Regions from separate parts of the Marinobacter sp. KM021 genome, predicted to be linked through region 2. Evidence: predicted binding sites of a transcription regulator. Region 2 holds the regulator's gene; each other region holds the start of a gene.
The links. The regulator sigma-54, encoded in region 2, starts transcription at its own class of promoters, with help from an activator protein. The targets are predictions, from matches to a motif close to ANTGGCATNNANNTTGCTNT.
Positions count from the first base shown of each region.

Region 1 (2,972 bases), 1.2 Mb from region 2:
GCGGTGGGAAACCGATCAGTGGCGGGCCAAGCTGGCGCAGGTGTCAGGTTTTTTCAACCACCGTGATGATGCCAGTCTGCTGATTACCGCGGTTAATTGTGAGAACTGCAACGTTGAAGAGGCATTGACGGGTTTTATCGAACGGGCTTTTCCTGAGGCGCTCGCCCGGATTGATCTTGAGGTTGTTCGGCCAGTTCGTTGACGGCCTTTGTGAGACGGCTCAGGAACGCTTGGTGATTCAAAGCGTACCACAGGGTGGCACTGTGGGCTATGCGGTCCAAGTGCTCTGGCGATTCGCTGAGCGCTTTGTCTATGACCTTCTCCAGGCTGCGTTTTGAAACCTTGAACAGGGTGCCCAGCCGGAAAGGCTGGTTTTCCTCTGGCTCTGCAAGATAGCCGCGACACTCTTCAACCAGTTCATTCATCGGTGGGGCATCCGTAGTGACCGTTATGCATCCGTTTGCCAGCGCTTCAGCCAACACCTGCCCGTAACCTTCTACCTCTGATGGCAAAACCGCAAAGCGCGCCTTTTGCCACAGCATTTCTATTTCCTGATCGGTCAGATTGCTTGCGATTTCAATGTTATCGCTGCTGTAGTCCGAAGCTTTCAAGTGTTGGCTGATAACGATCAGTTTCGGCCACTCCGGATGTTGTAGCCAGCAATCCAGTACTGCACGCGTGCCTTTGAATTGGCTGTTGCCGGCTATGTGTATTGCCAGATTAGGGGCTTTATCTGCCAGCCTTGGGGAGGATGCTTTTTCGGTACCGGTAAACCCTAGATACGCCGCATTCGAGTGCAGGCGGGAAAATACTTCAACAGCGTGTCGGGTTTTACATTGAATACGGTCAACAAACCGAAGGTAAGGCAGGCGTGACTCAATAAACCATTCCTGATTGGGGATCAACCAGTGGGATTTGCCACGGTTGAGATAAGATAGCCTGATGTTTTCCAGGTGGATGACCAGATCCGCTCTGGCCTGACGTGGCGGTGTTCTCGCGATGGCTGCGCGAGTGGTGTAGTAAAGATTGCCGACACTACTTGGCAGATATCGGCTTAGCAGTCGATACCGGTAGTGGGATAGCCGGCTTTGCCATTCCGGTGTTGGTGGCAAATGTTCTACCTGACAAGCATGGCCCATGGATGTTATCGCCGACTGGAGAATGTCAGCATCCTTTGCTAACCCGCGCCCACTGCTAGCGTATACGATGAGTATGTCCATGGGTCACCACCAGAAAGAGAAAAGCCCTGCAAAGGCAGGGCTTTAAAGCGTAGCACAGAGTTGCATGTCAGGCTTTTTTACGGCCCTTCATACGCACTGCGATACCGGCCAGGCCGAGGCCCAACAGAGCCAGGGTGCCGGGCTCAGGGACTTTGGAGGCGCGAACCGCAATAACCATGTCATCGTGGTTGTCGTCGCCGATGTAGCCGTCATCCAGACTGATGATAAAGTAATCTTCTTCAACAAAGAACAGGTTGAAGTTGGTGCTGGAACTCGGGCTAGCAGTTCTGAACTGGCCACCGTTGTTGGCGTCGTTCACAATGTCCAGACCGGTTTGGATGGTGAATTTGAAGTCCAGAAGGGCTCCGAGGCCACCAGTGAAAACAGTGCTGAAAGTATCGTCAGGGGTGCTGTTGGTATCGAATACCAAGGTGTTACCCCAGTAGAACTGGTTGTTGTCAGAGGCTTCTTTACCGAGGTAGGTAAAGGTCAGCTTGAACGGATCTGCTGAGGTTGAGGTGAGGTTGTGCCCGAACAACACTGAGTCACCAACGCTATATAGCGGGGCGTCAGCAGTCCAGGTGCCGGCAACGCGGGTTGCGTAATCGTTATCGCCGGGTACGGTTTGCTCGGCGGCTGCGCCGGGGGCATTTCCGTTGGCAACGGCGTCAATGTAGGCTGCCTGTGCGAAACCGGAAAAACCAACTGCGGCTGCCAGTGCGATGCCTTGTGTAAGTTTGTTCATTTGAGTCACTCCTCCAGTGAGTGGTCGAATTTTTACAACACCCTTTAACCAAAGCAGATAGCGTGCCAGATTTTAACTCATTGATTTTAATGCATTAATTATTTCTTTAATCTGGGCGATGTAAATTAATTCGACGATCTGTCTTTTACTGCACACTGTACTGAACCGGATCTGACGGTTCGCTACTCAGTCCGTTGGTGTCAATCACCCTTATAGTGAAGTACCAATCTCCCGAGGAGAGCCCTTCTATCCTTGCTTCAGTTGTGCCCGCTGGAACCTCCAGGATCTGGGGCATGTTTGTTGGCGCTTGGCCGTAGTTGATCAAATACCCGGAGATTTCGCTGAGTGAGATACTGCTGCCGTCTACGCGTGTAAGGGGCGGGGTCCAGGATAGCGTGACACTGCCCGCGCTGGCGCCATTATCAGATGGTTCGCTGGTTACCGGCGCATCCGGTTCAGATACGGTCTCAAGTGTGTACGGGTGAAGTCCTGACTGGTAAGCCTGCAACACGGTAATACCGCTGTCATTAAAGACTTGATCGGCGACAGGTTGTAGCAGCGGTAAGCCGTATCGGAGCTTGTACAGGTCGTCTATGCCGTCGTTGAGTGAGCTGTCGCTGGAGGTGCTATCAAGAGAGAGGGCTTGCACCACGTTTTCCGGGTTAAGACTTTGCCCGGTGGCTGTATCGGATATCACCAGGCTCGCAGAGGCGTCCCATCCTGATTCGAAATATTCCATAGTAACCGCTACGGGTATCTCGGCCGGAAGGCTGGCTGTACTGGTATAGGTGGTGGCGGATTGGTTTTTCCACTGATTGATAACCAGATTGCCATCAAGGAAAAGGCGAACACCGTCATCCGTTCTTGTGGCAAACGTGTATTCGCGCGTGCCTTCCGTGTGCGGTGGAGTAAACCAGCCCTGCCACCGAATACTGAAATTATTATTGGGCATATTGGCAGACGGGCTGCCACTTCCCCAGTTGAAATTAATGGCGGTGTCTCGCTGG
Region 1 is NZ_CP136129.1:1,002,106-1,005,077, forward strand. Features, by position in the region: gene xrt (exosortase) at 1-202, shown strand, start outside; gene RVM24_RS04720 (glycosyltransferase) at 135-1,220, opposite strand; gene RVM24_RS04725 (PEP-CTERM sorting domain-containing protein) at 1,288-1,965, opposite strand; gene RVM24_RS04730 (PA14 domain-containing protein) at 2,111-2,972, opposite strand, start outside.
Region 1: a site for sigma-54 is predicted at 2,016-2,035, ahead of RVM24_RS04725 (PEP-CTERM sorting domain-containing protein). Genes of this name have one in related genera too.

Region 2 (2,972 bases):
AGTCGAAATCGATACTCTCCTCCAGGGTCATTAGTACGCCAATAACCCGGTCAAGCCCTTCAAGACGGCAATGGGGTATGGCGATGCCCTGGCCAATACCTGTGCTGCCAAGCCGCTCGCGAGAAACCAGATTGCTGAAAATTTCGGTATCGCTGAGGGTTTCATCCTGATGATGAATCTGCTCTGCGATAGTTTCCAGCACCCGCTTTTTACTGGAGGCTGGCACCCGGCACAGCGTCAGTGCAGGAGCCAGAATGTTGTCGATAGTCAGGGATGATTCGCTCATGGATCGACTTGGATTCCGTAAAAAAAAGGCTGCGGCCGGTAAGCCCCGCCGCAGCTCGCTTCATTGAAACACCCGGTAGACTGGCGCGGAACGCGTGCTCAGCCGTTACCGTGCATCCGGTCTACGTTCTTTTCTTTGTGCTTGAGGATCTGGCGGTCCAGCTTGTCTACCAGCGCGTCAATAGCCGCGTACATATCCTCATTTTCTGCCTTTGCGTGGATCTCGCCACCGATAACATGCAGGGTGGCTTCGGCCATCTGACGTACCTTCTCAACTTCCAGCGTCACCTGACAGTTACTGATGTGGTCAAAGTGACGCTCCAGCTTCTCGAACTTGGTGTTGACGTAATCCTTCAGTGCAGGGGTCAGTTCTACGTGATGGCCTGAAATGTTGAGTTGCATAGGCGTCTCCTGTTGTCATCATGCCGGTGTTACCACCGGGCTGAGGGCCAGTGCTTCATGCACTGGCAAAATATTAAACCAGTCGTTTGCGCTCGTTCGAGGGAGGGATGTGCATGGCCTCCCGGTATTTGGCAACGGTGCGCCGGGCCACATTGATGCCCTGATCTCCAAGCATGGCTGCAATCTTGCTATCGCTCAACGGCTTTTTTGGAGTTTCTTCTGAAATCAGTTTTTTGATCATCGCACGAATTGCCGTGGAGGAACATTCGCCTCCCTCGGCGGTACTGACGTGGCTGGAGAAAAAGTACTTGAGCTCAAAGATGCCCCGGGGCGTGTGCATGTATTTTTGTGTGGTCACCCGGGAAATGGTGGACTCGTGCATTTCCACCGCCTGAGCGATGTCAGACAGGATCAACGGCTTCATGGCCTCCTCGCCGTGGTCCAGAAAGCCTTGCTGGTGTTCAACGATTCGGGTCGCCACTTTCAGAAGGGTTTCATTTCGGCTTTGCAGACTTTTGATGAACCACTTGGCTTCCTGCAACTGATCCCGCAGGTAGGTATTGTCGGCACTGCTGTCGGCCCGGCGGATAAGTGACGCATAACTGGCGTTAACCCGAATACGAGGGGCAATCTCCGGATTCAATTCCACACGCCACCGGCCCTCATGCTTCCTTACGATCACGTCTGGAATGACGTAGTCTGGTTCAGCTCGGTCAATAACATCGCCCGGCCTTGGGTTCAGGCTGGTAATCAGGGCCAGCACGTCTCTGAGCTGGTCTTCCTTCAACCGGCTGCGGCGCAGCAGTTGGGCGTAATCCCGGTTGCCCAGAAGATGCAGGAACTGGGTAACCACCAGGCGCGCCTGGCGAAGCCAGGGAGTGTCTGGCGGTAACTGGTTGAGCTGAATCAGCAGGCATTCCTGCAGGTCTCTGGCGAACACGCCGGGCGGGTCGAAGTGTTGGAGTCGGTGCAGAACCGCTTCCACTTCGTCCAGTTCCAGGGGGTCTTCTTCGGTTTCGTCCTGCAGGCCGGAATGGATTTCCTCAATCGGTGAGGTCAGGTAACCGCGCTCATCCACAGCGTCCATCAGGGCGTGGGCGATTGCCTGGTCACGCTCGCTCATGGGGGTCAGGTTGAGCTGCCATTCCAGGTGGTCCTGAAGGGTTTCGGCCGGTGAATTGCGGGTTTCGAAATCCGATTCGTTCTCGTCGTCCCCTTTGCTGGCTGGCGCCGGTGCAGACTGGTAGATATCGTCCCAGGCGGTGTCTACGGGCAGGTCGTCGGGGATGTTATCCGGGATGTCGTTTTCGGAAGCCCAGTCCGGGCCATTTTCGTTTTCATCCCAGTCAGAGGCAGCCTCGGTGGCTGGTTCATCGTGGTCGGAATCCCGGTCTTTATGTTCGTCCCAGGTATCGTCATCCGTATCGGGGGTGTCAGACTGATCGTCATCCTCGGAGGTTTCCAGCATGGGGTTGGATTCCAGTGCCTGCTGGATTTCCTGCTGGAGGTCGAGGGTGGAAAGCTGAAGCAGGCGAATGGCCTGTTGCAGCTGGGGCGTCATGGTCAGACTCTGGCCCATCTTAAGCTGTAATGAGGCTTTCATAACCATGGCTCAAGATCCATAAATCAAGGGTGTCCCGGTAGTGACGTTGCCTGCTGTCAGGCAAAAAAATTGTTATACGCTGGTTACTTGCCGCTCACTGGTATCAGTATAAGCAAGTTCTTTGCCGAGTTTACTTGCTACAGATCATCAAAACAATCAGACCTCGGTCGTCGAGGGGTTTTCTTCCGCTCACAGGTGGAACTCATCACCCAGGTAGACTTCCTTGACCTGCTGGTTGGCCAGGATGGCTTCCGCATTGCCGGAGGCGATGATATGGCCGCCGGAGACAATGTAGGCGTTTTCACAAATATCGAGGGTTTCCCGCACGTTGTGATCGGTGATCAGCACGCCAATGCCCTTGTCCCGCAAATGCCGAATGATGTGCTTGATGTCACTGACTGAAATCGGGTCTACCCCGGCGAAGGGCTCATCCAGCAGAATAAACGCAGGTTCCATGGCCAGCGCTCTGGCGATTTCGACGCGCCGCCGTTCACCACCGGACAACGCCATACCCAGGCTGTCCCGGATATGGGTGATGTGAAATTCCTCGAGCAGTTCCTCAAGTTTGGCTTCCCGCTCCGGCCGTTTCATGCCTTTTCGGGTTTCCAGAATGGCCATGATGTTGTCGCGCACGGTTAGTTTGCGGAATACCGAGGCTTCCTGGGGCAGGTAGCCGATGCCT
Region 2 is NZ_CP136129.1:2,171,379-2,174,350, reverse strand. Features, by position in the region: gene ptsN (PTS IIA-like nitrogen regulatory protein PtsN) at 1-286, opposite strand, end outside; gene hpf (ribosome hibernation promoting factor) at 385-687, opposite strand; gene RVM24_RS10210 (RNA polymerase factor sigma-54) at 761-2,290, opposite strand; gene lptB (LPS export ABC transporter ATP-binding protein) at 2,480-2,972, opposite strand, start outside.

Region 3 (2,972 bases), 700 kb from region 2:
CTGATGGCCATGTCCAGGCCATTATCGGTAAAGCTGATGTTGCCCTGGCCAAAGGACTGCTTGACGTCCTGAACGCGCACACCATCACCGATCGGGTTAGTGCCGCCACTCAGAAAGCCGCTGGCGTACAAATCACCGAACTGTACCTTGCTGCCTTTGAAGCCCACCGTGCTGGCGTTGGCAATGTTGTTGCCGGTGACATCCAGATCGACCGAAGCTGCCCGAAGGCCGCTCAAACCTGTGTTAAATGCCATGACTTATACCTCCTGGTCTGACACCGGATCAGTTAATTTGTTTGACGTCGGACAGGGCAATGGAGCCCATACCGGCAAGATTGAGAGTGATCAAACCACCCTTACCCAGGGACACACTGTCCACATTGGCGCTAACCATGGTGCCCAGTTGCTCTGGGCCGGATGGATAAGAGCCCTGCGCGACAATCTGGTACGGCCCAGGCGGCAAAGGATTGCCGTTGCCGTCCTCGCCGTCCCAGCGGAACGACACCACACCGGCCTGGCTGCTGCCCATATCAATCTGGCGAACCAGCTCACCACTCTGGTTCATTACCGACAAGCGCAGCCCACCGGTAGATGCTGGCACTTCGATGGTTCCGGTAATCTCGCCATCATTACCCAAAATTCCCACATTGGAAGGCGCAAGAACGGTCTTGCCAACCATTGCAGACGCCTGCAGCGCCTGGCTGGAACGGAACTGTCCGGCCACATCCTCAACGGTACTCGACAGGTTCTGCATTTCTTCCAGAGAGCTGAACTGCGCCAGCTGAGCGATGAAATCACCGTTGTCCTGAGGGTCAAGCGGGTTCTGGTTCTTCAACTGGGCAAGCATCAGCTCCATGAAAGCATCTTTGCCAAGCTCGCTGCCGCCACGGGCTTTGTCGTCCTGCTTGATCTGATACTGGCTCAGTACGTCTGAGGCCGATGCGGAATTCACTGCACTCATGACTCACTCCTCACTATTTACTGCTGACCCAGCGTCAGGATTCGTTGCATCATGGACTTGGCAGTGTTCATGACGTCCACATTCATCTGGAAGCTGCGGGAGGAAGACATCATGTCTGCCATTTCCTCAACCACATTCACATTCGGGTAGAACACGTAACCGTCTTCATTGGCAGCGGGATGGTTGGGCTCGTAGCGCATCTGCAACTCTGCATCGCTCTCCAGGATTCCCTCAACCCGTACACCGGCACCGGGGCCGTCGTCCAGGCTGGTGCCGAAGCCCTGCTGTTGATCCGGGTTCAGCATGGCCTGCTGAATGGCGGCGAAGACTGGTTTGCGTGCCCTGTAAGCATTCTCGGTGCTGGAACTGGCAGTCTCGGCGTTCGCAATGTTGGAAGCCGTGGTATTCAGCCGCAGGGATTGTGCGGTCATGCCGGAACCGGCGATGTCAAAAATGTTGCCCAGTGACATGGCAATCTCCTCAAATCGTAAATGACTGCGGCTTACTCACCCTTCAGGGCTTTGGTCAATCCGGAAAACTTGCTGCTCAGAAACTGGAAGCTGGCCTGATAGTCCATGGCATTGCGCATGAAGCGGCTCTGCTCTTCCTGGGCATCCACGGTATTACCATCGACAGACGGCTGGTGCGGATTGCGGTAAAGCAACTCGCCGTCACTGCCGGGGCTGGAGGTGTCCATGTGGCCTTGGTGAGTGGTCGCCATTTGCAGACCACTGACCGACTCCTGGGCTTTCTGCATCATCGCCCTGAAATCGATATCCCGTGCCTTGTAGCCCGGGGTATCGGCATTGGCCAGGTTGTTGGCGAGTACTTCCGCACGCTGCACCCGGGCCTGAAGTGCGTGCTCGTGAATACCCAATGCCTTATCAAATGTAATTGCCATGACTGCCTCCGGAATTCTGCACCGGCACCGCTTGAACGGCGGCTTGCCGGATTTGCGTTCTGGAAGAGTCAAAGCAAAGGTGGTGCCAGTTTTCGAGAGTGCTTGGGCGCCAGGGCTTCTGGAGGGATGCGATCAGATTTTGAGCGGCAACGGAGAAGGGTTCAGAGCAAAGGCGGCAAACCATTTCCCTTGGCGGTTAAACGGATTGCCGCTATCAAAACATCAGCGGGAAGCTCACCAACTTTCCTGGCGCCCGGGCCCACGCCAGACCTTTACAAAATCCCCGGTAGCCGGGCGTGGCACTGAAGGTTTCTCAACCGACACCGTACCGGTATACAGGAAGCCGACGACCGTTTCCCCGGGCTCTAAACCCAACCCTTCAAGCACATCGGGATGGTAGGCCACACCCCCGGTACGCCACATCACGCCAAAACCAGCATCCTGCAGGGCAAGGCCGAGAAAGCTCATGCCCGATGCGGCAGACATAAGCTGTTCGACCTCCGGCACTTTCGGGTGGGATTTGGGCGTTGCGATTCCTACGATCACCATCGGTGCCCGCAGCGGCGCCCGCCGGGCTTTCTCGATTTCCTGCTCACTGGCGCTATCAGGACATGCCTTGGCGAACAGGTCTCCCAGGGCCTGCCGGGCATCCCCTTCCACCACAAGATAGCGCCATGGCCTCAGTAAGGCATGGTCCGGTGCCCTGGCGGCACACTGAAGGGCCACATCAACTATACTCCGCGGCGGTGCCGGGTCTTCTAATCGGGGTTCGGATGCTCTTTCGAGTAAAAATCGGGTTACAGACGTCATACTGGCTCACAGTCAAGATGGCTGTATCTGTTGCCCTAAGGGCAAAGATGCCTCAGCGAATTGTGGGTTATACGTAATACTGTTAACCTTTAGTAGTAACTACACATAGAAAAATAACCACCAACAACGATAACGTGTTCGGCGGCATACAATGAGTGACCAACAAGCTTTTCGCAACTGCAGGGCCCTGTATTCCTGCCACCGGGAAGACTCGGTTCTGACATGATGAGCGCACAGGCCGATTTGCGCAATGTCGCCAGCAGCGCGGGTAAACTCGCTTCCGCGGACATCCACGACCACA
Region 3 is NZ_CP136129.1:1,475,514-1,478,485, forward strand. Features, by position in the region: gene RVM24_RS06920 (flagellar hook protein FlgE) at 1-254, opposite strand, end outside; gene RVM24_RS06925 (flagellar hook assembly protein FlgD) at 283-960, opposite strand; gene flgC (flagellar basal body rod protein FlgC) at 978-1,430, opposite strand; gene flgB (flagellar basal body rod protein FlgB) at 1,463-1,861, opposite strand; gene RVM24_RS06940 (nitroreductase family protein) at 2,096-2,671, opposite strand; gene RVM24_RS06945 (adenylate/guanylate cyclase domain-containing protein) at 2,894-2,972, shown strand, end outside.
Region 3: a site for sigma-54 is predicted at 1,932-1,951, ahead of flgB (flagellar basal body rod protein FlgB). Genes of this name have one in related genera too.

Region 4 (2,972 bases), 1.7 Mb from region 2:
CGACTTTTTCCCAGACGGCACGCTGGTTGAACGGGTCTGGTGACAAGTAGCCATCCAGGTTGCCGGCGCGCAGGTTGGCGACCATCTCAGGTGGCGGAACCACCCGGATCTGAACGTCTTTATCCGGATCAATGCCGTTTTCAGCCAGGTAATAGCGCAACAGGAAGTTGTGCATGGAGTATTCAAACGGCACACCAAACTTGAAGCCCTTCCATTGCTTTGGGTCACGCTTGTCCATGTGATCCACGTGCAGCACGATGGCCTGGCCATTGATGTTCTCCACCGCCGGCATGATGAACGGCTCCGGCGTGGAACCGGCGCCCATGGTCATGGCCAGGGGCATGGGAGTGAGCATGTGTGAGGCGTCGTATTCACCCGCCAGAGACTTGTCCCGAGCCACGGCCCAACCGGCCGTTTTGGTGACGGTAACATCCAGGCCATAGCGCTCATAAAACCCCATCGGAGCGGCCATAATGATGGGCGTGGCACAGGTGATCGGCACAAAGCCAACGTTCAGCTTGGTTTTCTCCAGCTTGCCGAGCGACTCCTTCACCGCCGCCTTGGCTTTGTCCATGGGGAACACGGAGCCCAGCAAAGCGGCTGCGGTCCCTGCCCCCATCATCTTCATAAAGCTGCGGCGGCTGTGATCGTTATGGCCGAACACGGAGCGCACCACAGCGCTTTCGATGGCACGGTCCATCATGGCTTCGGAATCCATCCCGGCCGCAGAGCCTGTGGCTTGCTCGCCCCCTGTCTGTCGAAGGTTCAGCGATACAGACGGCAGGCTGTCACCAGGCTTACATTCCGGGCAACCACAGGTTTTCGCGTGGATAAGTGACTGGTCGCCGTCAAACGGGTTTCCAAGGCTTTTGGTTGTCATGGTGCACTCTCCCTACTCTCAGATAGTTTTTTTGCACTCTTGCGGTGCAACTAAGACTCTGGTTCTGCCCGGCCAGAATTTGGCCTTGGCAAACAGCACGTTCTGAGATGACTATTGCGGGGTTCGTGCCAACTTTATGAAAACCTCTACCTCATTGTTTTTATGGGGTTTAATACAAACGAATGCTAACCCGGCGAACTACGATATTTCGTAAACCACGATTTCTCGTAGCGAGCGCTTCGATTTTTCGTAGTTGGCATAGGCTTTGTTTGGGTTTTACCGTCACTCAAGCGGAAGCCCGGCATGAACCAGCCCGAACGCATCGAAACACACCAATGGATCAACCACCTACCAGAGGCTGCCCTTCTGGTGGATGCGGGCCAGGACCTGATCCTCGCTGCCAACAGCGCCATGGCGCGAATGGCGGGCACCGACAGACAATCCATTGCCAGCATGGCATGTACCCAGCTGTTTGCTGACCAGCGGCCCCAGCTGATCAATTTCACCGAAGAAACCCTCTTTCGCAGCCACAGCTGGAGCCGTGACTTCCACCTGAAACACCGGGACGGCCACACGGTTGAACTGGAAATTTCTTCTTCCTGCGTGGGAGAAGCCGAAGCGCAAACCCTGTTACTGCTGCTGCGTGACCGGCGACAACTGAGAACCCTGCGCGAACGCCACGAAGCCAATCACTACCACCGGGGCGGTTTGCTGGAGTGGCGGCGAGTGGAAGAACTGTTCAAGGATATGGAGCGGGAGAACCAGCTGATTCTCCACGCCGTGGGCGAAGGCATTTACGGGGTAGACGCCGAAGGCCGCACCACCTTCGCCAACCCTGCCGCCGAGCGCATGCTGGGCTGGCGAATGGATGAACTTATGGGGCGGGTAATACACCGGGTTGTGCATCACTCCCACGAAGACGGCAGCCTGTTCCCACTGAAAGAATGCCCCATTTACGGCGCTTTCCGGGATGGCAGCATCAAGCGCGTTGGCGACGACTGGTTCTGGCGCAAAGACGGCACCGGGTTTCCGGTGGAATACACCAGCACCCCGATCATGGACAACGGCCACCCGGTGGGTGCGGTGGTGGTTTTCCGGGACATCTCCGCAAGGTTGCAAGCCCAGAAGGAACTGCAGTCAGCACTGGAAGAAGTCGAAAGCCTGAAACGCCGGCTGGAAATGGAAAACGCCTACCTGCAGGAAGAACTCAGTGCGGAGTTCCACTTCCACGAAATCCTCGGCCAGAGCGACGCCATCAAGGCCATCGTGCGGCGCATCGGCATGGTAGCCCCGACAGACGCCAACGTTCTGATCACTGGCGAATCCGGCACCGGCAAAGAGTTGATTGCCCGCGCCATTCACCAGGCCAGCACCCGACGCGACCGCCCGCTGATCCGGGTAAACTGCGCCGCAATTCCAAAAGACCTGTTTGAGAGCGAGTTCTTCGGCCACATCAAAGGCGCCTTCACCGGCGCCGTGAACGACAGAATCGGCCGATTCGAACTGGCCGACGGCGGCACCCTGTTTCTGGATGAAGTGGGTGAAATCCCTTTGGAATTGCAGGGCAAGCTGTTGCGGGTGCTTCAGGATCAGCAGTTCGAACGCGTGGGTGAGAACAAGACTCGCGCCGTCGATGTAAGAGTGATTGCCGCCACCAACCGGGATCTAAAATCGGAGGTGCAGGAGAAGACCTTCCGGGAAGACCTGTATTTTCGCCTCAACGTCTTCCCTATCGAATCCATCCCCCTGCGCAGGCGGCTTGAAGATATTCCCATGCTGGCCCAGGAATTCCTGAACCGGGCCTGCCAGAAGTTCAACCGGCCACCGCTGGTTCTGACAGAACGAGATGTGAGTACCCTCAAGGCCTACAATTGGCCGGGCAACGTTCGGGAACTGGAAAACGTCATCGAACGCCAGGTGATTACCGCCGATGGCCGCCTGGATCTGGACCTTCCCGGTGCCGAGACTCCCGCGCATACCGCAGCAAACTCAACGCCATCGCGCCATTACGATAGTGAGTTGTTGACCGAGGTAGACTTGAAGGAGCTGGAGAAACAGAACCTGATCAAGGCGCTGAAAATGACGGGCGGGC
Region 4 is NZ_CP136129.1:471,518-474,489, reverse strand. Features, by position in the region: gene RVM24_RS02335 (ABC transporter substrate-binding protein) at 1-880, opposite strand, end outside; gene RVM24_RS02330 (sigma 54-interacting transcriptional regulator) at 1,184-2,972, shown strand, end outside.
Region 4: a site for sigma-54 is predicted at 1,133-1,152, ahead of RVM24_RS02330 (sigma 54-interacting transcriptional regulator). Genes of this name have one in related genera too.